Regions from separate parts of the Photobacterium makurazakiensis genome, predicted to be linked through region 3. Evidence: predicted binding sites of a transcription regulator. Region 3 holds the regulator's gene; each other region holds the start of a gene.
The links. The regulator MetJ, encoded in region 3, represses methionine synthesis genes. The targets are predictions, from matches to a motif close to TTAGACNTNTANANGTCTAA.

Region 1 (8,225 bases), on a different contig from region 3:
TGTCTTTTTAGTCATCATCTCCATCTTTCGTGTTTTGAAAAAGATCACTCGTCGTATGGTGACTAGAGCAGTATCCTCCCCCACTCTCCATTTGTCACAATTGATGAAAGACTTCTTTATATCAATGTCGGGGAATATCGTTTTTATTATTGGTTTACTGATTGCCCTTTCACAGGTAGGACTCGACCTCACACCAATATTGACCGGCTTTGGGGTTGCTGGCGTGATTATCGGCTTTGCCTTACAAGATACTTTATCGAACTTTGCCTCCGGTATGATGTTACTGATTTATCGTCCCTTCGATGTGGACGACTTTGTCGAGGCGGGTGGTACCTCAGGGAAAGTAAGTCATATGAGCTTAGTCAGCACGACAATTAAAACATTTGATAACCAAATATTAATCGTCCCGAACAGTAAGATTTGGGGAGATACGATAAAAAACATCACCCACGAGCGTGTACGCCGTGTTGATATGGTATTTGGTATTGGCTATAGCGATGATATTGAACGTACCGAACAAGTATTACTTGAGGTCATCACAGCACATTCAATGGTACTTCGCTCACCAGAACCCACGATAAAACTTCATACTCTCAATACTTCATCGGTGGACTTTATCGTTCGCCCTTGGGTTAAAACGGAAGACTATTGGGACGTGTACTGGGACATTACGCGTGAGGTTAAAATGCGTTTCGATCGAGAAGGTATTTCTATCCCCTTTCCACAGCAAGATGTTCACCTGCACATGGTTGATAAAAAAGCGACCGACTAATTATCGGTTAGGCTTCAATGTTTAAACCAAATAAAGCAAGCACCGCTATGCGATAAAATAAAAATGACGTAGGCTTAACAATCAGTTGAGACGGTATCAGTAAGATACTATCTTTAAGGTTGTACAACATTTTATATGACCTGAATACTCAATCGGTTGTCATTATTTTATGTTCACATGTACTACACCTTGATATATAGTAACAATGAAAAATAAAAACACCGTTCAATTAAAGTTATATATTGACCAGTTTACATTCAGGAAAAGCATGTTTAACTGGTAATCTAAGCATTATCATTGGGAATCAATTATGATAAAGAAACGTTATCTTGCTGCATTAGCAATGCCCGTTATCCTTGCAGCTTGTGCATCTAACGATACACCGGTAAACAATATGACAACTGACGCTGATATTGCAACTCATAACTGGGTACTTACTAAAGTAGATAATAAAGCAGTCGAGCTTCCTGAGCCATTTAAAGCGCCAAACCTACAGCTAACTGCAGATCTGAATGCGAATGGTCACTCTGGCTGCAACCGTTATTTCGGCCAAGCCGAGCTACAAGACGGTAAGCTGCGCATTGAAAAAATGGGAATGACTATGATGGCTTGTCCTGAACCAGCGATGGAAATGGAGCGCCTGATGAGCGCGACATTAATGGATTGGAGCACCGCAGACGTTGCAGGTAATCAATTAACGCTAACTGGTGCTGAGCACTCATTGACGTTTACTCGCTCTGCAGCAGAGTAAGCACAGCTCCCCCCTATTTTGATAAACGCCTGCATTGCAGGCGTTTTCTTCTTTTATTATCCCTGCAGATAATACAAAAATAAAACCTTCTATAACTAGCACAGACCAGCAACTGTTTCCGGCAGAGGTTTCGCAACCTTCATCGCTCTTACGCAGTTTCGTCCTGAATTTTTGGCTTGATAAAGAGCCACATCGGCATGATTAAACATTGAGTCTATGGTTTGATCAGTAAGGGTGTATAACGTTACAACCCCAATAGAAACGGTTACCACGTCAGATACTTTTGAACCTGAGTGTGCAATTGCAAGACGCTCTATCACCTGGCGGCACTGCTTGGCGACAACCTCACCATTTGTTGTATTTGGTAAAATAATGCCAAACTCCTCACCACCGATCCTTGCAAGCATATCTGCAGGACGCTTTAATACTCGCTCCAGCTCACCAGCAACGATGCGCAAACAACGATCACCAGCCTGATGACCATAGGTATCGTTAAACGCTTTAAAGTAATCAATATCAATTACCATTAATGCTAATGGTCGACCATCACGGCTTGCGCGCATAAATTCTCTTTCTAAACTTTCATCAAAGTATCGTCGATTCGCAATACCGACCAGTACATCGGTTTTGGTCAGCCTTTCCAATTTTTTATTGGCTTCATCAAGTGCTTTATTCTTTACATCAAGTGACAAGAGTATTTGATGATTTCGCTTCATTATAATAAAGCCATAAAACATCGATAAGCCGAACACTAATACCCCAACCGCAAACACCATCAATGGCAGCTTGGTTCGTTTTGATGTGAAGTACAGTTTAGTTGGGATAGCTTCAAATACCCACCTTCGCCCACCATCTTCAAGCACTGACTTTGAAACAATAAATTGATTCTCTGGCATCAGGTGTTCAGAATCTGTCAATTTATTATTAAAAAGCACTTTATTTGCATCACTTGCTCCCACATCAATTAGCTTAAAAGCCATGCCTTTCGTCTCTGCATCTTGCAATGTATTCGCTAGAATATCAGTAAGATTATAAACGCCCAGCACAAATCCAAGTAACGATTCTCGGCGCTTTTTCACTGTTTGAGGAGAGACAGTCTCATACACTGGCAACAAGATCAGTAAACCAAAGCTTGCTGATTCAGTACCGGATTGAACCAATTTTACGCCTTCTGATATTTGTATTTTGCCACTATCTGTTGCACTCACGATAGCATTAAGACGAATCGCATTTGATCCCAAGTCAAACCCAATAGCTGCTTCATTGCCATTTACTGGCTCAACATAATAAACCGGGTAATATTCATTACGAACGGAAGCTGTGACCATTTCACCAGAGGCAACACGCTCGGTAAATTTAAAATTCGGTACTCTTACGCCAGCTTGTTGTTCAAAGGTTTGCCGTTGTTCTTCCGTTACTCTTGGAATCCACTCTAATGCTTGAATATTCTGATGCCGTAAAATTGAGGATTGTGCGATGCTTGAAAATGCACTTGGCTCAAGGACCCCAGAGTTATCAAATGCCACTTTAATACTGTGTAATACTTCTAAATGTAATGCGATTTCCTGCGATAACGCATCAACTTTTTCTTGAGTATCAGACTCAAACTGTCGCTGAATATTTGAGGTTTCAACTTGATAAAAAAGTTTAAAAAGCACACACAGCAAGATCACCCCAGTGAGTATCGTGCATGTAGTGATAAAAAAAAGCCTACGATCCATGATGACCTTAATTGTCTATCTTTATCGTTTAATTAAAGACAATATTTTTTAATTTTCAAATACCTAGAACTCACTATCACATTGTTCGACGCAAAACTGAGACATTGGTTAAATTATTCTCGTTAATAATACTTTTTTTTGCTACCTAGCTACAATTGAATTGTATGCAACACACTTCCACCATTTGCTAAGGTAAGCCGTTATGAACAAGTTAATATTATTATCAGCTGTTGTGTTTTCTTTTTCTTCACAAGCATTTGAATTACAAGGAAGGGAAGATAATTATCATATTTCTGAGCAGAACGTGAAATATATAAAATCTGATTATAAACCGTCATTTAATGATATTCAGGGGCAAAGAGAAACAACCGATTTTCCAAAGCTAGACCCCAAATACACACCTTCAAATTACAAGCCATCATTTGATGATATTAAAGGGCGCTCTTAACGATTCTATTTTATAAATTGATCGATTTATGTCTATTCGAATGAATAATACCAAATAAAAAGAGCGCTAAGCGCTCTTTTTATTTATTCCATTCGCCAACACTAGTATTGACTGACTACTTTCAAACTAAACCGCTTTAGCTTGCCATTGTTTGCGTAACACTTTTGCGGCTTTGACCATATTGGTTAATGCATTTTCTGTTTCTTCCCAATTGCGGGTTTTTAATCCGCAGTCTGGGTTGATCCACAAGCGCGCGGCTGGAATCAAAGTCTCTGCTTTTTCTACTAAATCAACAATTTGCTCAACCTCTGGAATATTTGGTGAATGAATATCATAAACACCTGGCCCAATTTCATTCGGGTAATCAAATTCTTCAAACGCTTTCAGTAATTCCATATCTGAGCGTGACGTTTCAATCGTGATCACATCAGCATCTAAAGCAGCAACGGCTTTAATGATATCGTTAAATTCGCTGTAGCACATATGAGTATGGATCTGCGTTTCTGGCTCTGCACTTGCTGCTGAAATCTTAAATGCTTTCACTGCCCACTTTAAGTATTCTTGCCACTCACTGGCTTTCAGTGGTAAGCCCTCACGAATTGCAGGTTCATCAATCTGAATGACTTTGATGCCTTTATGTTGCAGATCCGCCACTTCATCCCTTAGCGCCAATGCAATTTGGTTTGCTATCGCTTCACGGCTTAAATCTTCACGTGGGAATGTCCAGCCCAGAATAGTTACAGGACCAGTCAGCATGCCTTTTACTGGTTTATCAGATAATGATTGCGCATAGCTTGTCCACTCAACAGTCATCGGCTTTGCACGATAGATATCCGAGACAATTACTGCAGGCTTAACACAGCGAGAACCGTAGCTTTGAACCCAACCAAAACGCGTGACGGCAAAACCTTCTAACTGCTCTGCGAAATACTCAACCATGTCATTACGTTCAGCTTCACCATGGACCAACACATCTAAATCAAGACGCTGTTGGCGTTCGATGGCATCTGCAATATGGCTTTTCATTGCCATGGTGTAATCTTGCTCTGATAGTCGTCCCGCTTTGAAATCACGTCGCTGAGTACGAATTTCCGTTGTTTGAGGAAATGAACCAATCGTCGTGGTAGGCAGTAATGGTAAATTTAATGACTGACGTTGTTTTCTTGCTCGTTCATTATATGGCAACTTACGGTCAGCTAAGGCATCGCTTATTGCTTGAGTTCGTAGGCTTACTGCTTTGTTATTAACACGTTCACTGATTGCCCTCGCCTTAATTGGCGCACTGTAGCGTACACAATCATCAATGGCGATTTGGTTTCCATCCAATGCTTGAGCTAGCAGCGTAACTTCACGGCATTTTTGCTTCGCAAACGCTAACCACTGACGAACTTCTGGATCGAGTCCTGTTTCTAAGTCTAAATCAATCGGGGTATGAAGTAATGAACAAGATGTTGCCACCCACAATCGTTCACCTAACTGTGCTTTTATTGGGGTGAGTGCTTCAAGTAATGCACTAACATCTGCACGCCATACATTTCGCCCATTAATCACACCCGCTGAAAATACCCAGTTATCAGGTAAAGCATCTGCCACCGTTTGAAGCTGTCTTGGTGCTGAGGCTATATCGAGATGTAAACCATCAACCTTTAATGATGTTATACGGTCTAGATGGTGGGTAACGTTATCGAAGTAAGTCGTCAATAACAGCTTGGTGCTTCCGTGTAGTACTTGATAAGCAATCTTAAACGAGTCAGCCCACGCTTTAGGCAACTCTAACGCCAATATCGGCTCATCAATCTGAACCCACTCAACACCCAAGTTAGCCAGTTTACTCAGTATTTGTTGGTAGGCTGTTAGTAACCTTGGTAACAACGAGAGACGATCGAAACCCTGTTCTTTTTCTTTACCTAGCCATAAGTAAGACACGGGGCCAAGCAGTACAGGTTTTACTTTGTGACCGGCTTTTTGTGCTTCAGCAACTTCTTCAAACAATTGCTGCCAGCTTACCTTAAACTCATCATCCGCACTGAATTCCGGCACAATATAATGATAATTAGTGTTAAACCACTTCGTCATATCAGATGCTGCACACGCACAACCTGTTGGTGCCTTGCCACGAGCAACACGAAATAGCGTATCGAGATCAGGAAAACCAGTCCGGTGCCTTTTAGGTACATGTCCTAACAGTAGGCTTGTTCCAAGCACGTGGTCATACCATGCGAAGTCACCCACCGAAACATACTCCAAACCGGCACCAGATTGATCACCCCAATGACGGTGACGTAACAAGCTACCCACTTCTTTTAATTCAGATTGGCTGATTTCTCCACGCCAGTATTTCTCTTGTGCAAATTTTAATTCTCGTTGGCTACCAACGCGTGGGTAGCCAAGAATGTGTGTGGTCGTACCCGCGGTTTCTGCAGTGTCTTTTTGTTCTATTATCGTCATCGTGATTTCTCTCATCCATGTCAGCGGTATTCCGCGTTGATGTATAAACAATGACCTACAGCCGAATCATGAGCAATTTCTAATACTTAATGATTAGCATGAAATATATTCATAATTATTAGAATCGAAAAAACAATAACACTTTAGCCGTCTAGATGTTTACACATCCAGCAATACACAGTACATTGGCACAAAGATAGGTTGCATACTCAACCTGTAGACAGACATTGAAGCGGATCTTCAGCTGCCTCTTTCAATCAACAACAAGGATGAATTTGCAACGATGATTGAAATAAAACACCTTAGAACGTTATCAGTGTTACGCGACACGGGCTCACTAACGGCAACCGCAAATACGTTGTGCTTAACCCAGTCAGCGCTTTCACATCAGTTAAAAGATCTGGAACAACGCCTTGGCGGCCAGCTATTCTTACGGAAAACCCGCCCAGTGAAATTTACGGCAGAAGGACAAATACTCCTGCGCCTTGCTGATGACCTGATCCCAAGAATAACCAAAGCAGAACATGAATTAGCCAGCTTAAAAGAAGATACTAATGGACGTTTACATATGGCCATTGAATGCCATTCTTGTTTTCAGTGGCTCATGCCTGCGTTAAAAGAATACCAAATACACTGGCCTAGTGTGACGCTCGATTTCTCATCTGGATTTGGTTTTGAGCCGATACCTGCCTTATCCGCAGGTGAATTAGATCTTGTTATTACGTCAGATATACAACCACGTAATGAAATACATTTCGAACCCTTATTTGATTTTGAAATGCGACTCATCGTTTCACCACAGTCACATCTTGTCGATAAAGAATATATAAGCCCTGAAGATCTACTTGATCAAACCATGCTGACCTACCCCGTACAGAAAAACCGCTTAGATGTGGTTAAACACTTTTTACAACCTGCTGGTATTGAACCGAATCATTGGAAACAAGCTGACAACACCCTAATGCTCATTCAAATGGTCTCGGCAGGGCTTGGTGTGGCCGCATTACCCAATTGGGCCGTTTATGATTATGCCCGTCAGGGACTCATTGTGAGTAAGCCACTTGGTGATGGACTATGGCGTCGTTTGTTTGCAGGAGTTCGAGCCTCAGAGCGAGAAAGGCATTACTTAGCGGCATTTTTTGCTACAGCAAAACAGCAATGCCAAACGCATTTAGAAGGGATAAAGCCTGCATAGTCGCAATTAATTACTAATTGCGACTATTTATATTAAAGAGATGAGACTATTTAAATTGATTATTGATGGGATCGTAGTGGTAACCCAGCGATTCCATTTTTTCATTTAACTCGTTGAAGTCGAGTTCGTATCGACTCACGAGCTCTTCAACCGTCGAGCATTCAAGACGCAGCCTTTCATTAACGATGCCCAGCACAATGTTTCCATCCATGCTCAACAAGTTATTGATCTCCATACCTACCTCCTTGATACCAATTAACCAAATATTGATAATCAATATAAGCATAGTCAGAGTTAAGCTGATTGAAAAAATCCGCGTCACATATCTTACTTTTCCTCTGCAATGTAAGAAGCCGAGGTAAGGTTAGACAAGCGCGATTTGTAGGCTCGCTGAAACAGCCATAAAACAAGCTGCAACAACAAGTTGCCACTTATTCACGACTTTACCTGTTAGTAAGTGCATCGCCCACACCAGTAAAGCACATACCATTAAGAGTAATGAGCCTATTACATTGCTGGTTAATTCGCTTAATGCTGCTTCACTCAATGAAGAAGACAACCATAAAATACACAACACGCTTAACATCGCGCTGGCAAACCCGGCGAAAGGCAGTAATCGATGAAATGCCTGTAGGCGAGTACGAGCTTGCGTTAATAGTAAATGCGCAGTCAGTGAGCCAAACAATACAATGGCACAAAGGCTCAATGCTGCACCTTGCAGCGTTAATACTGATAATAAACCTAACCAAGCAATAAACGCTAGCGCATCGGCCGCATAGAAAACCTTTAGAGGGCCAGCATCACGGGTTTTGCCGGTTTTAACTTTCAATGTGAAATAACCAAGCGCTACCATAGGTAAAACTGCAAGTGGCTGAGATATAGACGCAATA
Region 2 (8,225 bases), on a different contig from region 3:
GCTGAATAGTACCAATGGTATAGCGATGACCATCAATATCCAATCTTCTTGATGGAAACTGAACTGCAGCATACTCATACCGATAAGTAGAAATAATACGCCGTTTAGGAACTCATCGACTAGTTCCCAAAAGTGGTCAAGGTGATCTTCACTCTCTTTGGAAAAGCCGATGTAGCGTGTCCAGTTACCAATCATGATGCCAGATACAACCATAGCCAATGGACCTGACACATGGATCACATCAGCAAACACATAGCCTGCTGTTGGGATACCTAATGTCAGTAGTAGCTCCATTGAATGATCATTGGTTGAACTGATTAAGTAATGGAAGATAAGGCCAAGTGCGAAACCGTAGGCGATCCCCCCAATTGCTTCTTGCAAAAACAGTTGCCCAACACCTAAAACGGTTGGGGCTTCAGCGCCAAAAGCAATGGTAAACAGGGTAACGAAGATGACTAAGCCAAAGCCATCATTAAACAATGACTCTCCCTCAATTTGAGTGGAGATACGTTTTGGTGCATCGAGGTTCTTAACGATTGCTAATACTGCGATTGGATCGGTTGGGGAAATCAGTGAGCCAAAGAGTAAACAGTAAATTAAATCTAACTGGATACCGATTACCTGGCAGATCCCCCATAGTGCGAAGCCAATAAAGAACGTTGAAAATAATGTAGCAGCCAGTGCTAATGTGGTTATTTCCCACTTCTGATCTTCAAGGTGTGGCAATTTAATGCCTAGTCCACCAGCAAACAGTAAGAAGCCAAGAATGCCTTTCAGCAAAAAGCTTTCAAAGTTGATCTCTCCGAGTTGCTCGGCTGCAATATTTTCTAAATGAAACCAACCATTTTGACCAGCAATGATAATGCCTAGGGAAAGAATCAATGCCCCTGCTGTAATGGCAATTGTTGTCTGCATTTTTCCTATCTTACTGTTAACAAATGCAATCAACATTGCAGCAGCAGCTAGAAAGCATAGGGTGCTATAGACGGACATCTAAACCTCACGGGTTAATAAAAAGAAAGCGTTAAATTGTGTCAAAATATAAATGTATCGTAGTGTGATAGCTATAACTATTTTTAATCTCTGCCGTCATTATTTAATCAATCAAAAAGGGCTTTAGACGTCTAGATTTCCATTTTTGCTATGGTAGGATGTGAATAAGCTGTAAAAATTGAAAAGGAAGTAATGCGGTGTTGACGAGCAAGGATTTACTACATAAGCGTATCGAAGAGCATATCCTGATCATTGATGGTGGCATGGGCACCATGATCCAGGGCTATAAACTCGAAGAAGAAGATTATCGCGGTGATCGTTTTGCTAACTGGCATAGCGATTTAAAAGGCAATAATGATTTGTTGGTGCTGACACAGCCTCAGTTGATCAAAGATATCCATGCTTCTTATTTAGAAGCTGGTGCAGACATCCTTGAAACGAATACTTTTAATGCCACGACCATAGCAATGGCCGATTATGACATGGAAAGTTTGAGTGCTGAAATCAACATTGAAGCTGCTCGTATCGCCCGTGCTGTTGCTGATGAATGGACCGCTAAAACACCGGATAAACCACGATTTGTTGCTGGCGTACTTGGCCCGACGAACCGCACTTGTTCTATTTCACCTGATGTGAATGATCCTGGTTTTCGTAATGTCAGTTTTGATGAGTTAGTAGAAGCCTATTCGGAGTCAACACATGCCTTAATAAAAGGCGGCTCAGATATCATTCTTATTGAAACGATTTTTGATACGTTGAATGCAAAAGCCTGTGCGTTTGCCGTGGATACGGTATTTGAAGAATTAGGTTATGCTTTGCCTGTTATGATCTCTGGCACGATAACGGATGCTTCTGGGCGAACGTTATCAGGGCAAACAACAGAAGCCTTTTACAACTCTTTACGTCATGTTAATCCGATCTCATTTGGCCTGAACTGTGCTCTTGGACCTGATGAGCTACGTCAGTATGTTGAAGAGCTGTCACAGATCTCTGAATGCGCGGTATCGGCGCACCCTAATGCTGGTTTACCTAATGCATTCGGTGAATATGATCTTTCGCCTGAAGACATGGCTGAGCATATTCAAGAATGGGCTGAAAGTGGGTTCCTGAACTTAGTGGGTGGTTGCTGTGGTACGACACCAGAGCATATCCGTAAGATGGCAGAAGCTGTCTCTGAACTACAACCTCGTCGCCTACCGACTTTACCAAAAGCTTGTCGCCTTTCTGGACTAGAGCCGCTAAAAATTGAAAAAGATACGCTATTTGTCAACGTTGGTGAACGAACCAATGTAACGGGCTCTGCGCGTTTTAAGCGGCTAATTAAAGAAGAACTCTACGATGAAGCGCTAGAGGTTGCCCGTCAGCAGGTGGAAAACGGCGCTCAAATTATTGATATTAATATGGATGAAGGAATGCTCGATGCAGAAGCCTGCATGGTGCGATTTCTGAATCTATGTGCTTCTGAGCCTGATATCTCGAAAGTCCCAATCATGGTCGACTCCTCTAAGTGGGAAGTGATTGAAGCTGGCCTTAAATGTATTCAAGGCAAAGGGATCGTCAATTCCATCTCGCTAAAAGAAGGTAAAGATAAGTTTATCGAGCAGGCGAAACTCATTCGCCGCTATGGTGCAGCTGTGATTGTCATGGCCTTCGATGAAGTGGGGCAAGCAGACACCCGTGAACGCAAAATAGAAATATGTACCAATGCTTACCGTATTTTGGTCGATGAAGTTGGCTTTCCACCAGAAGATATTATTTTTGATCCAAATATTTTTGCTGTGGCAACGGGCATTGACGAACACAATAACTATGCCGTTGATTTTATTGAAGCGGTTGCTGACATTAAACGCGATCTGCCACATGCCATGATTTCAGGTGGTGTCTCGAACGTCTCTTTTTCGTTCCGTGGCAATAATTATGTGCGTGAAGCGATACACGCCGTTTTCCTTTACCATTGCTTTAAACATGGCATGGATATGGGGATCGTCAACGCCGGTCAGCTAGAAGTTTACGACAATGTACCTGATAAACTGCGCGAAGCAGTTGAAGACGTTGTACTGAACCGCCGTGATGATTCAACAGAGCGCCTGTTGGATATTGCTGCGGAATATGCCAATAAAGGTGTGGGCAAAGAAGAAGATGCCTCTGCTCTGGAGTGGCGAACTTGGCCTGTTGAAAAGCGGTTAGAGCATGCGTTAGTAAAAGGCATTACTGAATTTATTGTTGAAGATACCGAAGAGGCCAGACTGAATGCCGAGAAACCACTAGAGGTCATTGAAGGGCCTTTGATGGATGGAATGAACGTAGTTGGTGACTTGTTTGGTGAGGGCAAAATGTTTTTGCCTCAGGTAGTTAAGTCTGCGCGAGTCATGAAGCAAGCAGTGGCACACTTGGAACCATTCATTGATGCAGCTAAACAGGCTGGTTATACCAATGGTAAGATTTTACTCGCCACCGTAAAAGGCGATGTTCATGACATCGGTAAAAATATCGTTGGGGTCGTATTGCAGTGTAATAACTACGAGATCATTGATCTAGGGGTTATGGTGTCATGTGAAAAAATCCTTAAAGTCGCTAAAGAAGAAAACGTTGATATTATTGGCTTATCGGGATTGATCACACCATCATTGGATGAAATGGTACATGTTGCTAAAGAGATGGAGCGCCAAGGCTTTGAATTACCACTGCTGATCGGTGGTGCTACAACGTCAAAGGCACATACTGCGGTTAAGATTGAGCAAAATTATCATCAGCCTGTCGTGTATGTAAATAATGCTTCTCGCGCGGTTGGGGTATGTAGTTCATTGCTGTCAGATGAGCGACGCCCTGCGTTTGTCGAAAAACTGGCGCTTGATTACGACCGAGTTCGTGAGCAGCATAGTCGTAAGAAGCCTAGGACTAAACCGGTCACATTAGCGCAAGCACGGGACAATAAAGTCGCTATTGATTGGGCTAACTACACGCCGCCAGCACCGGCTAAACCGGGTGTGCATGTATTCGATAATTTTGATGTTGCGACATTACGACGTTATATAGACTGGACTCCATTCTTTATGACCTGGTCATTAATGGGTAAATACCCTGCTATTTTGCAGCATGAAGAAGTGGGTGAAGAAGCACAGCGTCTCTTCAAGGATGCAAATGCGCTACTTGATAGAGTTGAAGCCGAAGGGTTGTTAAAAGCCCGAGGCATGTGTGCATTGTTACCAGCGAGCAGTGTTGGCGATGATATCGAGGTTTATACCGACGAATCTCGAACCCAAGTTGCAAAAGTTTTGCATAACTTACGTCAACAAACTGAGAAACCGAAAGGCTATAACTACTGTTTATCTGATTATATCGCCCCGAAAGAGAGCGGTAAGAAGGATTGGATAGGTGCGTTTGCGGTGACTGGTGGTATCGGTGAGCGTGAACTTGCTGATGAGTATAAAGCGCAAGGTGATGATTATAATGCCATTATGATCCAAGCGGTTGCCGACCGTCTCGCAGAGGCTTTCGCTGAATATTTGCATGAGCAGGTGCGTAAAGACATTTGGGGCTATGCGATTGATGAGAACCTTTCCAATGATGATTTGATCAGGGAAAAATATCAGGGGATCCGTCCAGCGCCTGGTTATCCAGCCTGTCCTGAGCATACTGAGAAAGGTAGCCTTTGGGAGCTATTGAATGTTGAAGAAACCATTGATATGTCTTTAACCTCTAGCTATGCAATGTGGCCGGGTGCATCTGTTTCTGGTTGGTATTTCTCACATCCGGATTCGCGCTATTTTGCGATCGCTCAGATCCAAGAAGATCAGCGTGATAGCTATGCAGATCGTAAAGGTTGGGGCTTGTTGGAAGCTGAGAAGTGGCTTGGTCCAAACTTGCAGTGATCTCGTGGGTACATAGATGAGAAAGGCGCTCTTTGAGCGCCTTTTTTGTATCGTAAGGTTGAACTTTTAGTTATTCGAAAAGCTCTTTGTGCAGTGCCTTAATCACATCTTTTGAGTCGCTAGTTTTAACAAGGAAGCAAAGGTTGTGCGGGCTCGCGCCATAGCAAATCATACGTAGATTATAATCTTCGAGGGTATTAAATACCTGCTTAGCCGAGCCTTTAGTTGCACTCATCTGGTTACCAATAAGTGCTACAAGGCAAAGGTCCTGTTCGACTTCAACGCGGCATAACTGACTAAGGGCTTCAATCGCGGCATCGGGTAGGCTTGGTGCACCGCCGCTGGTATCGGTTTGATCGAGCGTCAAAGATACGCTGACTTCAGAGGTCGTGATCAGATCGACAGATATTTTATGCTCAGCCAAAATACGGAATACTTCAGCGAGAAAACCATAGGCGTGAAACATATTTAGGCTGGTTAAAGTAACCATCGTTTGATTGCAACGTAGGGCAAGGGCTCTAAATAACGGCGCTTCTGAAACACTTTCTCTTATCCAAGTTCCACCTTTTTCTGGTGCTTTTGATGATCCAATAAAAACGGGGATCTGCTGGCGAACTGCGGGTAGTAACGTTGATGGATGGAGAATTTTTGCACCAAAATTCGCCATTTCAGAGGCTTCGCTGAAGCTGATTTCTTGAATCGGCTTTGCATTGGCAGCAATGCGTGGATCAGTACTGTACATGCCTGGGACATCGGTCCAAATCTCAAGAGTATCTGCACGTAATGCTTCTGCGATAAGGGCGGCACTGTAATCACTACCACCACGACCAAGAGTTGTAGTGTTGCCAAGTGCATCGGATCCGATAAAGCCTTGAGAGACAACAATGCTATCGGCCAGCAGTGGTTGTAGTTGGGTCTCCGCCAGTTGCTGGATTGTATTGATATCGGGAATAGCCTTACCAAATTGGCTATCCGTTCGCATGACTGGGCGAATATCGAAACGCTGTGCGTTAGCACCCATTTCAATCAGAATTTGGCTGAAGAGGTGAGTAGAAAGTAGCTCACCGTGTGACACTAGTTGATCAGTTAACGCTTTAGAAGGCGCAGTCGCTGCTTGCTCAGCAAGAGCTGCAACGTTATCAAGCAACAACGCGATCTCGGCAGAAACGCTGTCGGGCTGTGACAGGTTGTTGATAATTGTTTGATGGGTTGCTTGAAGTTGCTGTAGCCGTTGTAAGCGTTGTTCGCTATCTGCAATTCCATTTGCTAGTTCAACCAAAAGGTTGGTGACGCCAGAGCACGCACTGATCAAAACAACCCGAGCTGAAGGGTTATTTTTGACGATGGCTGCACTACGGCTCATGGCGGCATGATCGGCTACGCTGGTGCCGCCAAATTTCGCTACGGTAATGGGTGGAGGAATAGGTGTTGCATTATCTATGATGCTCAAAGCGAGTCTCCCAGTTTAAAATTATAAAACCAATACAGGGGAATGACTCGGGATGTAGATCCCGACGACCATGTCAGGAGAGCAATAAGGTAGGATTGCACACGTATGCACAATAACCAGAAGCTCCCCACTTTTTTATCCAAATATAAAAAAGTGACAGCTAGAAGGATTCAACCTTCATAGCCGATATGGCATGCCCCCTGTCATGTCATATCTCGGCGCTACTCCCCCTCTCTAGACTGCCTCGGGGTGGGGCCCCGCAATCGTAGATACCTGGGTAACGCTCCTCTTCTGTTTTTACTTGATGTTATTCTCACATCAAGGTGAACAAAAAACGATCTCCATTGAAGCGGATTTGTTATTGTCTTGTCAATTGTTGCCTGAAAAAATATGTAAAAAAAATGAAAGAAATTGTACGGATGAATAAGACAAGCTCGATTGGCTGAATTATAAACGCTATAAGCATAACGAAGAGAGACCTGATATAGTCTTTGGTACCTTACAACAATAGGCAAATGCCAACTTAGTTACTATCAGGGAGAATCAATAATGACAATAGGCAGTTTTTATCCACCGCAGCGCACTTTAATGGGTCCTGGCCCATCTGATATTTACCCTCAGGTTTTGCAGGCGCTAAGCCGCCCTACGATTGGACACCTTGACCCATTGTTTATTGGCATGATGGATGAACTTAAACAGTTGCTTCAGTATGCTTTCCAAACCGAAAATACGTTTACCATTGCCGTATCAGCGCCGGGTAGCGCAGGTATGGAAGCCTGCTTTGTTAATTTGGTAGAGCCTGGTGATAAAGTGATTGTCTGCCGTAACGGTGTGTTTGGCGATCGCATGCGAGAAAACGTTGAGCGTTGTGGTGGCGTGGCTGTCATGGTTGATTGTGCATGGGGTGAAGCCGTATCACCAGCATTGGTCGAGGCGACCTTAAAAGAGCATATTGATGCAAAGGTTGTTGCTTTTGTTCATGCTGAAACCTCTACGGGGGCATTAAGTGATGCAGAGGCGATTGCTAGAATTGCCCGACAGTATGATTGCCTAACGATTGTGGATGCCGTGACATCGCTTGGTGGTGTGCCGCTATTGGTGGATGAATGGCAACTTGATGCTGTGTATTCTGGCAGCCAGAAATGTTTATCGTGTGTGCCGGGTCTATCGCCGTTAACCTTTTCGGAACGAGCGGTTGAAAAGATTCAAAGCCGTACGACCCCAGTGCAAAGTTGGTTCTTAGATCAAAGCTTGGTATTGGGCTACTGGAGTGGTGAAGGTAAGCGTAGCTATCACCATACTGCGCCAGTAAATAGCCTATATGCACTGCATGAAGCTTTGGTTTTGTTAAAGAATGAAGGGTTGGAAAATGCTTGGCAGCGTCATAAAGATGCTCACCTTGAATTACGTGAAGGGCTAGAAAAGCTTGGCATTGAATTCGTGGTTAATGAAGCTGACCGCCTACCGCAATTGAATGCAATATATATCCCACAGGGCGTTGATGATGCCTTAGTGCGGAAAACACTCCTAGAGCGCTATAACTTAGAAATCGGTGCGGGTTTAGGTGCCCTTGCTGGCAAGGCGTGGCGTATTGGCTTGATGGGGTATGCCGCAAGAAGTGAAAATGTTGCTCTTTGCTTACGTGCCTTAGAAACGACGTTGAAATAATACCAATCTAGGTAAGCATGATTAAAATAAAAACGGCTACCCTTGGGTAGCCGTTTTTGTTTATCTTTTTAGCTATTCACTCGTAGGGCTTGCTGCTGATTTAGGAGCCACTTCTGGTAAATCGAATGTTCTGTCTGGAAATAAATAAAGCGCTTCTTGTTGAATTTGCGTGGCAAGATCAAGCTGGCCAAGATGAACATATGCTGCGATTAAATTGGTATAAAGTGCAGGGCGAGGCCATA
Region 3 (8,225 bases):
AGCAACTCGATCCATTGGATCAGGTTATTCGTGGTTTTGCCTGCCGCTGATACCACCACTAAATCATTCTCACCAGAATACTGATTGAGGATATCAACAACGCGACGATAACATTCAGGATCAGCCAGACTACTACCACCAAATTTATGAAGTTGGCGTACTGCTAGTTGAGTCATTACACTGCCTCCGTCACTTTCTTAAATGCTTGGTCAAGATCCGCAATCAGATCATCAGCATCTTCCAGACCAACGGATAAACGCAATAAAGAAGGCTTCAAGCCCGCTTCTGCCTGCGCTTCATCCGACATTGCACGGTGAGTCATGCTGGCAGGGTGACAGATCAAACTTTCAGTACCGCCCAGCGACTCTGCCAGTGAGAAAAACTTCAGCCCGTGAACAAACTCTTCAAGCTGCGAGTAGGTTCCTGCTATCTCAAAGCTCAGCATTGAACCAAAGCCTTTTTGCTGCTTAAGCGCAATATCATGACCAGGGTGTTCAGGCTGGCTTGGGTGATAAATTTGTCCCACAAGCGGCTGTTGTTGTAGATAAGCCAGCACTTTGGCGCTGTTTTCTTCATGCATCCGCATTCTTGGTGCAAGGGTTCGTAAGCCTCGCAGTGTCAAATAAGCATCAAACGGTGCGCCCGTTGCACCAATGCAGTTAGCCCACCAAGCAATCGTCTCGGCCTGCTCCGCTTCTTTTGAGATCAATACACCACCGACAACATCTGAATGGCCATTGATGTACTTGGTTGTTGAATGGATCACAAAATCAGCCCCTAGTGCAATGGGCTGCTGAAGGATTGGTGATAAGAAAGTATTATCAACCGCAACCAATGCGCCTTCTTGCTTTGCTGATTCACACAATGCTGCAACATCTACAATTCGTAGCAATGGGTTAGACGGTGTTTCAACCCAAACCAGTTTTGGCTTTAATGCCAATGCTTGAGCCAAGGCCTCAGGGTCGGTTTGATCAACAAAACGGACCTTAAAGTCACCTTTCGTCGCTCGCGTATTAAACAAACGATAAGTACCGCCATAACAATCGTGTGGGGCAATAACCAGATCATCTGGGCCAAGCAAGGCTGATGCGAGTAAGTTAATTGCAGCAGTACCACAGCTGGTTACCACGCCACCCGCGCCGCCTTCGAGCTCTGCCAAGGCATCGGCGAGCATGTTACGGGTAGGGTTACCAGAGCGAGAGTAATCATATTGTGGAAGCTCACCCAACCGAGGAAAGCTGTAGGTTGATGTCAGGTAAATCGGCGGCACAACGGCATTGTGCTGAGAGTCTGACTCAATGCCAGTACGAACGGCTATAGTGGCAAGCTTCTTATCACTCATATTACTTTCCTTGTCGGGGCGAGCCCCTGCTGCGAATAACGTTTATGCAACAACATAACCATATTTGCAAAAGACGTCAACACTTCTAGACGTCTACATGTCTTTGCTTATGGCAGTAAATCCGGCTAGAATTCACTCCTATCATATTTATTCAATCAAACATCGCTGAGAAGGTTAACAATGGCAGAGTGGAATGGCGAATACATCAGTCCATACGCGGAACACGGTAAGAAAAACGAACAAGTAAAAAAAATTACTGTTTCGATTCCATTGAAGGTGCTTAAAATTTTAACTGATGAGCGAACTCGTCGTCAGGTGAATAATTTACGCCATGCCACCAACAGCGAGTTGCTATGTGAAGCTTTCTTGCACGCATACACGGGTCAGCCCCTGCCGACCGATGAAGATATCCGTAAAGATTGCCCTGACGACTTGCCAGCCGAAGCAAAAGCGCTGATGGAAGAGATGGGCATTAAGTACGAAGACATTAACGAGTAAGCCTCACTTTTCTCGTCAACAAAAACCAAAAAACCAGCCTGGGGCTGGTTTTTTATTGGTCAGGTAATCTAAAGCAGATTAACTTTCCATATAACCGACAGGCATCTCGATTCGAGCTACACCCGAATCAATCGCTGCTTGCGCGACTGCCTTCGCAACGCGTGGTAGCAAACGTGGGTCCATCGGTTTTGGAATAATATAGTCGGTGCCAAACTCTAGTTTATCGACACCTGCCGCTTTAACCACTTCCGTAGGTACTGGCTCTTGGGCTAGTTCACGGATCGCTTTTACCGCAGCCAATTTCATTTCATCATTAATTTCACTCGCACGCACATCCAATGCACCGCGGAAAATGAATGGGAAACAGATAACGTTGTTTACCTGATTCGGGTAATCAGAACGGCCTGTACCCATAATTAAATCATCGCGAACGGCATGGGCCAGTTCTGGTTTGATTTCTGGATCAGGGTTTGAGCAGGCAAAAACAATCGGCTGATCCGCCATGAGCTTAAGCAGTTCTGGCGCAAGCAAATCTGGACCAGATACACCGACAAAGATATCAGCACCTTCGATAACATCTTCTAATGTGCGCTTATCAGTATTGTTGGCGAATAGTTGCTTATATTCATTAATGTCGTCACGACGCGTATGGATCACACCTTTACGGTCAAGCATGTAGATCTTCTCACGCTGTGCGCCACACTTGATCAATAGCTCCATACAAGCAACCGCAGCCGCACCAGCACCTAGACAAACAATCACAGCTTCGCTAATTTCTTTGCCTTGAAGCTCAAGTGCATTAAGCATGCCCGCAGCCGTTACAATCGCAGTACCGTGCTGATCATCATGGAAAACCGGTACATGACAACGCTCAATCAAACGCTTTTCAATCTCGAAGCAGTCTGGGGCTTTGATATCTTCAAGGTTGATACCACCGAAGGTGTCAGCAATGTTCGCAACGGTATCAACAAACTCATCGATCGTACGGTGTTTAACTTCGATATCAATCGAATCTAGACCAGCGAAGCGCTTAAACAATAGCGCCTTACCTTCCATGACTGGCTTCGATGCCAATGGGCCTAAATTACCAAGACCAAGGATCGCAGTACCATTGGTGATAACAGCAACCATGTTGCCCTTACCCGTGTACTTATAAACATTCTCAGCATTCTGTGCGATTTCACGAACTGGCTCAGCCACACCTGGGCTATAAGCGAGAGCAAGATCTTCTACAGTATTAGCTGGCTTAGTGAGTTCAACGGCAATTTTGCCTGGTACTGGGTAGGCATGGTAGTGCAAAGCTTGTTGGCGAAAATCTTCAGACGACATAGTGTTCGAAATCCTGACTGGAAGTGACTTTATTTAATAATTTAGAGGTAAAGCATATTCTATAGCAGCACAAAATCCTAGCATCGAACATCTGGTCATGCCATTAATTCCCGAGCGGAATAGTCAAGTAAAGACAAAAGTGGTCAATAACTATCAATTTCATCGCTTTCAATCACGGAATATAATCGCACAGTTAAACCTATACAGAGTTATTCGTGCAGTCTTTTTGATTCAGGGCGATATAAATTAATGCATCAGCATGCACTTGATTATAAAGATACTAGTAGAAAATTAAGCAGAGATTGGTCGAGGGATGTTCAGTCTTATAATAAATAGGCATAAAAAAGGGACGCCGTAGCATCCCTCTTCTTTCAACATTTTCTGCCAATTACTTGGTAGAAAGAGCACCGAAACGCTTGTTGAATTTGTCGATACGACCACCAGTGCTAACCTGACGCTGCTTACCAGTGTAGAAAGGGTGACACTTATCGCATACATCAAGGTTGATGTCTTTGCTCATAGTAGAGTTAAATACGAAAGTGTTGCCGCAAGAACAACGAGCGTTAACTGCAGTGTACTGTGGGTGGATACCTTGTTTCATGGGATAACCTCAAAAGTAAGGCCGTGTCGCTCTCCCGATCCAAAGCCGGGCACCACACGTCGTTAATAATAATAGTGTAACGGCAGCATAGCCAATACACCGAATTCAGGCGGCGTATAGTAATCAATCATCCTCCCCAGATCAACAGATACGCTCCTTTTTTCACCGCTTTGCTGCTAGCGGCTTAGCAAGGTACACTTCTCTATCTTAGTACATGCGGATTCTGCGGTTAGATATGACGCCCAATATAGCCCGAGTGGCTCTTCCTGTTCCCCTTGATAAACAGTTTGATTATTTAATCAAACCCGAGCAAGCACCCGTCATTGGTGGACGAGTCAAAGTCCCTTTTGGGCGTCAGCAATTGGTCGGCATTGTCATCGCTATTACAGATCGCTCTGACTTTCCGCTCGCACAACTCAAACCACTTTATGCGGTATTAGACCACGCTCCGTTGTGGCACCCGCCACTGTTCAAGCTCTTAAATTGGGCGAGTGGCTATTATCAATTCCCGCTTGGCGATACGTTGGCAAACGCTATGCCTGCGCTGCTCAGAAAAGGGCGTGAAGCAGCACCATCAAGCCTGAAAATGTGGCATTTAACGGCTGCGGGGCAAGAACAGCCGATCACGGCCTTGAAGCGCGCGCCACGCCAAGTACAGGTGCTCAATGCGTTGCGCCAAGGCAAAGTCAGCCACGAAGCCTTGCTGGCAGAAGATATCACCACAGCAACCCTCAAGACCTTGAGTGACAAAGGCTGGATTGAAAGTGTGGAAGAAAAACCAGTTAGCCGTCACTGGCAGAAGCAATTTGCCGTCACTGAAGAGAAACCCAAGCTCAATGAAGAGCAAGCATTAGCCATTGCAACCGTGAATGCCAACCCTGAGTTTGGCTGCTATTTATTGGAGGGTGTGACGGGTTCCGGTAAAACCGAGGTTTATCTGAACCTGCTTGAACCTGTGTTAGCCGCAGGTAAACAAGCGTTAATCCTAGTACCGGAAATTGGCCTAACACCGCAGACCATCAACCGCTTTCGTCGTCGATTTAATGTACCACTTCAAACCATCCACTCAGGGCTTAATGACACCGAAAGGCTATCAGCATGGTTAGGCGGTCGAGATAACCAAGCAGGGATCATTATCGGGACACGCTCGGCACTGTTCACCCCCTTCGCCAACCTTGGGATCATCATTGTCGATGAAGAACATGATGCATCTTATAAACAACAAGATAGCCTGCGTTATCACGCCAGAGATCTTGCTGTTATGCGTGCAAATCGTGAAAACATTCCGATTGTATTAGGCTCTGCCACCCCTGCACTTGAAAGCCTGCATAATGCCAAAACCGGCAAATATCACTACCTGACACTCACCCGCCGCGCAGGGCAAGCGCAATCGGCACGCCACGGGGTGCTGGATGTTAAAGGCCTTTATTTAGATGCTGGCCTCTCAGCGCCGTTGATCGCCAGAATGCGCAAGCACCTTCAAGCTGGCAACCAAGTCATGTTGTTTCTCAACCGGCGCGGCTTCTCACCTGCGATTATATGCCACGAATGTGGTTGGTTAGCGGAATGTAAGCGCTGTGATGCCTATTATACCTTTCACCAGCAAAGTGGAGAGCTGCGCTGCCACCATTGTGCCACCCAGCGCCCTATCATGCCCCAATGCGGGCATTGTGGTTCGACACAACTGAATGCTGTTGGGGTTGGCACCGAGCAACTTGAGCAACAGCTCGCGACACTGTTTCCCGAATTCAAGACAGTGCGTATCGACCGCGATAGCACGCGGTTAAAAGGCAGCCTTGAAAACTACCTTGAAGCCATTCGCAAAAATGAATACCAAATTTTGATTGGCACGCAAATGCTCGCCAAAGGGCACCATTTTCCCGATGTCACTCTTGTTAGCCTCATTGATGTCGACAGTGCTTTGTTCAGCAATGACTTTCGCGCATCTGAACGATTGGCTCAGCTGTTTATCCAAGTGGCGGGACGAGCGGGTCGCGCCAGTAAGCCAGGGGAAGTTGTGCTTCAAACACACCACCCCGAGCATGCATTATTGCAATCGCTATTACACAAAGGGTACGACCATTTCGCGGTTGATGCGCTCAACGAACGAAAACAGGCATGGTTGCCCCCGTATACTTACCTGACGTTGATCCGAGCAGAAGCGAACCAGAGTGAACAAGTCGAGCAATTTTTACAGCAGATTCGCTCGATATTTGAATCGAGCCCAATCTTCAATCAAGACACCATGGTGATGGGGCCAAACCCTGCCCCACTCGCCCGCCGAGCTGGCCGTTACCGCTGGCAGCTACTGCTTCAAGCCCCCGACCGGAAAACGCTGCAACAGCTGCTTAGCGTGGCAAAACCTGCGATCCAATTGTTACCTCTTGCAAAGAAAATTCGTTGGTCGATTGATGTCGAACCTCAAGATTTAACTTAAAATGAACAATGCGACACACGTCACATGTTGGATGTAATTTATGCTATTTTAAGCATGTTTAATCCTCGGCAGACCGCCTACAATAACAAGCTCGCTGGTACAGGTATCAACCCGTTTTGGCCATGATCCTCCAGCGGCAATAGAGAGAAATATACATAGAGAGGAACTGTAATTATGGCGACAATGAAGGATGTTGCCCAGCTTGCCGGCGTCTCAACAGCCACGGTATCCCGTGCCCTGATGAACCCGGAAAAAGTGTCAGCATCAACACGTAAAAAGGTTGAACAAGCTGTCATGGATGCTGGCTATTCACCCAATTCACTGGCTAGGAATCTCCGTCGCAACGAATCAAAAACGATTGTCACTATCGTCCCTGATATCTGTGATCCCTATTTTACCGAGATCATTCGAGGCATAGAGGAAGCAGCCATGGAACATGGCTACCTTGTGTTATTAGGTGATAGCGGTCAGCAGAAAACCCGCGAGAATTCTTTTGTTAATCTGGTTTTTACTAAGCAAGCCGACGGTATGCTCTTATTGGGCACCGATTTGCCTTTTGATGTCAGTAAACCAGAGCAAAAAAACTTACCCCCGATGGTAATGGCCTGCGAGTTTGCCCCTGAACTTGAACTACCAACAGTGCATATCGATAACCTGACAGCTGCATTTGAAGCCGTCAATTACCTCACGCAAATGGGACATAAGCGTATCGCACAGATTGCAGGCCCAGATACTGCAGCGTTATGCCAATTCCGTACCCAAGGTTATCAACAAGCACTACGACGCGCAGGTATCGAAATCAACCCGGCTTATACCGCCAAAGGCGACTTCAGCTTTGCCTCCGGGGCTCGTGCTGTAACCGCATTGCTTGCATTGCCTGAGCCACCAACCGCATTGATCTGCCACAATGATGTAATGGCAATTGGTGCCATGCAGCAAGCCAAGCGCCTTGGTTTTAAAGTACCGCAAGACATTTCGATTGTCGGCTTTGATGATATTCAGTTTGCAGAATATTGCGATCCTCCCCTGACAACTGTCTCACAGCCACGTTATGAAATTGGCCGTCAGTCGATGCTAATGCTACTCGAAATGCTCAAGGGTAAAGATATCTCATCAGGTTCTCGTTTGCTGGATGCCAAACTCGTGATCCGCGAAAGTGCAGCTGCGCCACCAGCTAATTAACCTCTAACGACGTTAGTGAGCTTATGTTTTGAGCATAAGCTCACAAAAACTGTGTTATGTTTTGTCAGTATTACCTTCAACGGCGTATTAGGCACTAGTCAGTGCTAAGCCAAGTTTGTAACATAGTACTATTGTCCCTCCCAATGACCGATCATCACTGTGGCAACAAAAGATTATGTAAAGCGCAGCCGTACGCCAAAGAATACAACGCGTAACCGCCGTAAAGCTCCACCCGCCGCTGGCTTCCCATTTAAATGGGCTGTGATTGCCTTATGCTTAGTTGGTAGCCTTGGTTATGGGCTCTACTTTTTGTCAACGGCACCGGCACCTTCTACCGAAGCCCAACAATCGACTGCACCTCAAAAGCCGATTAGCACAACGCCTAAGCCTGTTGTCAAACCTCAACCAGTCGTGACACCTAAACCGGATCCTAAACCTCTTCCGCCAAAGCCTGAAGAGAAGTGGCGCTATATTGAAGAGCTCGAAAACAAAGAAATTCAGGTCGATGCGAAAAAAGAACAAGCACCTGGCCGACCTTATTTAATGCAATGCGGCGCTTACCGAAGCCAGAATCAAGCTGAAGAGCGTAAAGCCATGATCGCCTTCCAAGGCATGACAAGCCAAGTCAAAATTAGCCAAGGTGAAAAAGGCAACTGGTATCGTGTCATTCTCGGCCCATACCCACAAAAACGAAAAGCAGAGAGCGATCGTAACCAACTACGCCGAGCGGGTATTGAACCGTGTGCGATTTGGTTCTGGGAGTAACACTAAACCTAAAATGCTTTCAAGTAATTCAGCAATGCTCATAAAGGATGCTTCGGCATCCTTTTCTTTTT

Region 1: the regulator MetJ is predicted to act here: its motif matches at 6,284-6,303, upstream of metE (5-methyltetrahydropteroyltriglutamate--homocysteine S-methyltransferase).
Region 2: the regulator MetJ is predicted to act here: its motif matches at 1,117-1,136, upstream of metH (methionine synthase).

What each region holds. Positions count from the first base shown of each region.
Region 1 is NZ_JAKJSJ010000017.1:102,587-110,811, reverse strand. It holds gene L4D09_RS08875 (mechanosensitive ion channel family protein) at 1-772, shown strand, start outside; gene L4D09_RS08870 (META domain-containing protein) at 1,083-1,523, shown strand; gene L4D09_RS08865 (diguanylate cyclase domain-containing protein) at 1,619-3,181, opposite strand; gene L4D09_RS08860 (hypothetical protein) at 3,447-3,692, shown strand; gene metE (5-methyltetrahydropteroyltriglutamate--homocysteine S-methyltransferase) at 3,819-6,140, opposite strand; gene L4D09_RS08850 (LysR substrate-binding domain-containing protein) at 6,424-7,335, shown strand; gene L4D09_RS08845 (DUF4250 domain-containing protein) at 7,382-7,570, opposite strand; gene L4D09_RS08840 (hypothetical protein) at 7,700-8,225, opposite strand, start outside.
Region 2 is NZ_JAKJSJ010000014.1:141,809-150,033, reverse strand. It holds gene L4D09_RS07235 (cation:proton antiporter) at 1-993, opposite strand, end outside; gene metH (methionine synthase) at 1,191-4,865, shown strand; gene lysC (lysine-sensitive aspartokinase 3) at 4,936-6,228, opposite strand; lysine riboswitch at 6,428-6,614, opposite strand; gene L4D09_RS07220 (pyridoxal-phosphate-dependent aminotransferase family protein) at 6,865-7,983, shown strand; gene L4D09_RS07215 (PglL family O-oligosaccharyltransferase) at 8,056-8,225, opposite strand, start outside.
Region 3 is NZ_JAKJSJ010000013.1:147,564-155,788, reverse strand. It holds gene L4D09_RS06300 (bifunctional aspartate kinase/homoserine dehydrogenase II) at 1-176, opposite strand, end outside; gene L4D09_RS06295 (O-succinylhomoserine (thiol)-lyase) at 176-1,342, opposite strand; gene metJ (met regulon transcriptional regulator MetJ) at 1,523-1,840, shown strand; gene L4D09_RS06285 (malic enzyme-like NAD(P)-binding protein) at 1,919-3,169, opposite strand; gene rpmE (50S ribosomal protein L31) at 3,558-3,770, opposite strand; gene priA (primosomal protein N') at 4,006-6,207, shown strand; gene cytR (DNA-binding transcriptional regulator CytR) at 6,382-7,389, shown strand; gene L4D09_RS06265 (SPOR domain-containing protein) at 7,549-8,154, shown strand.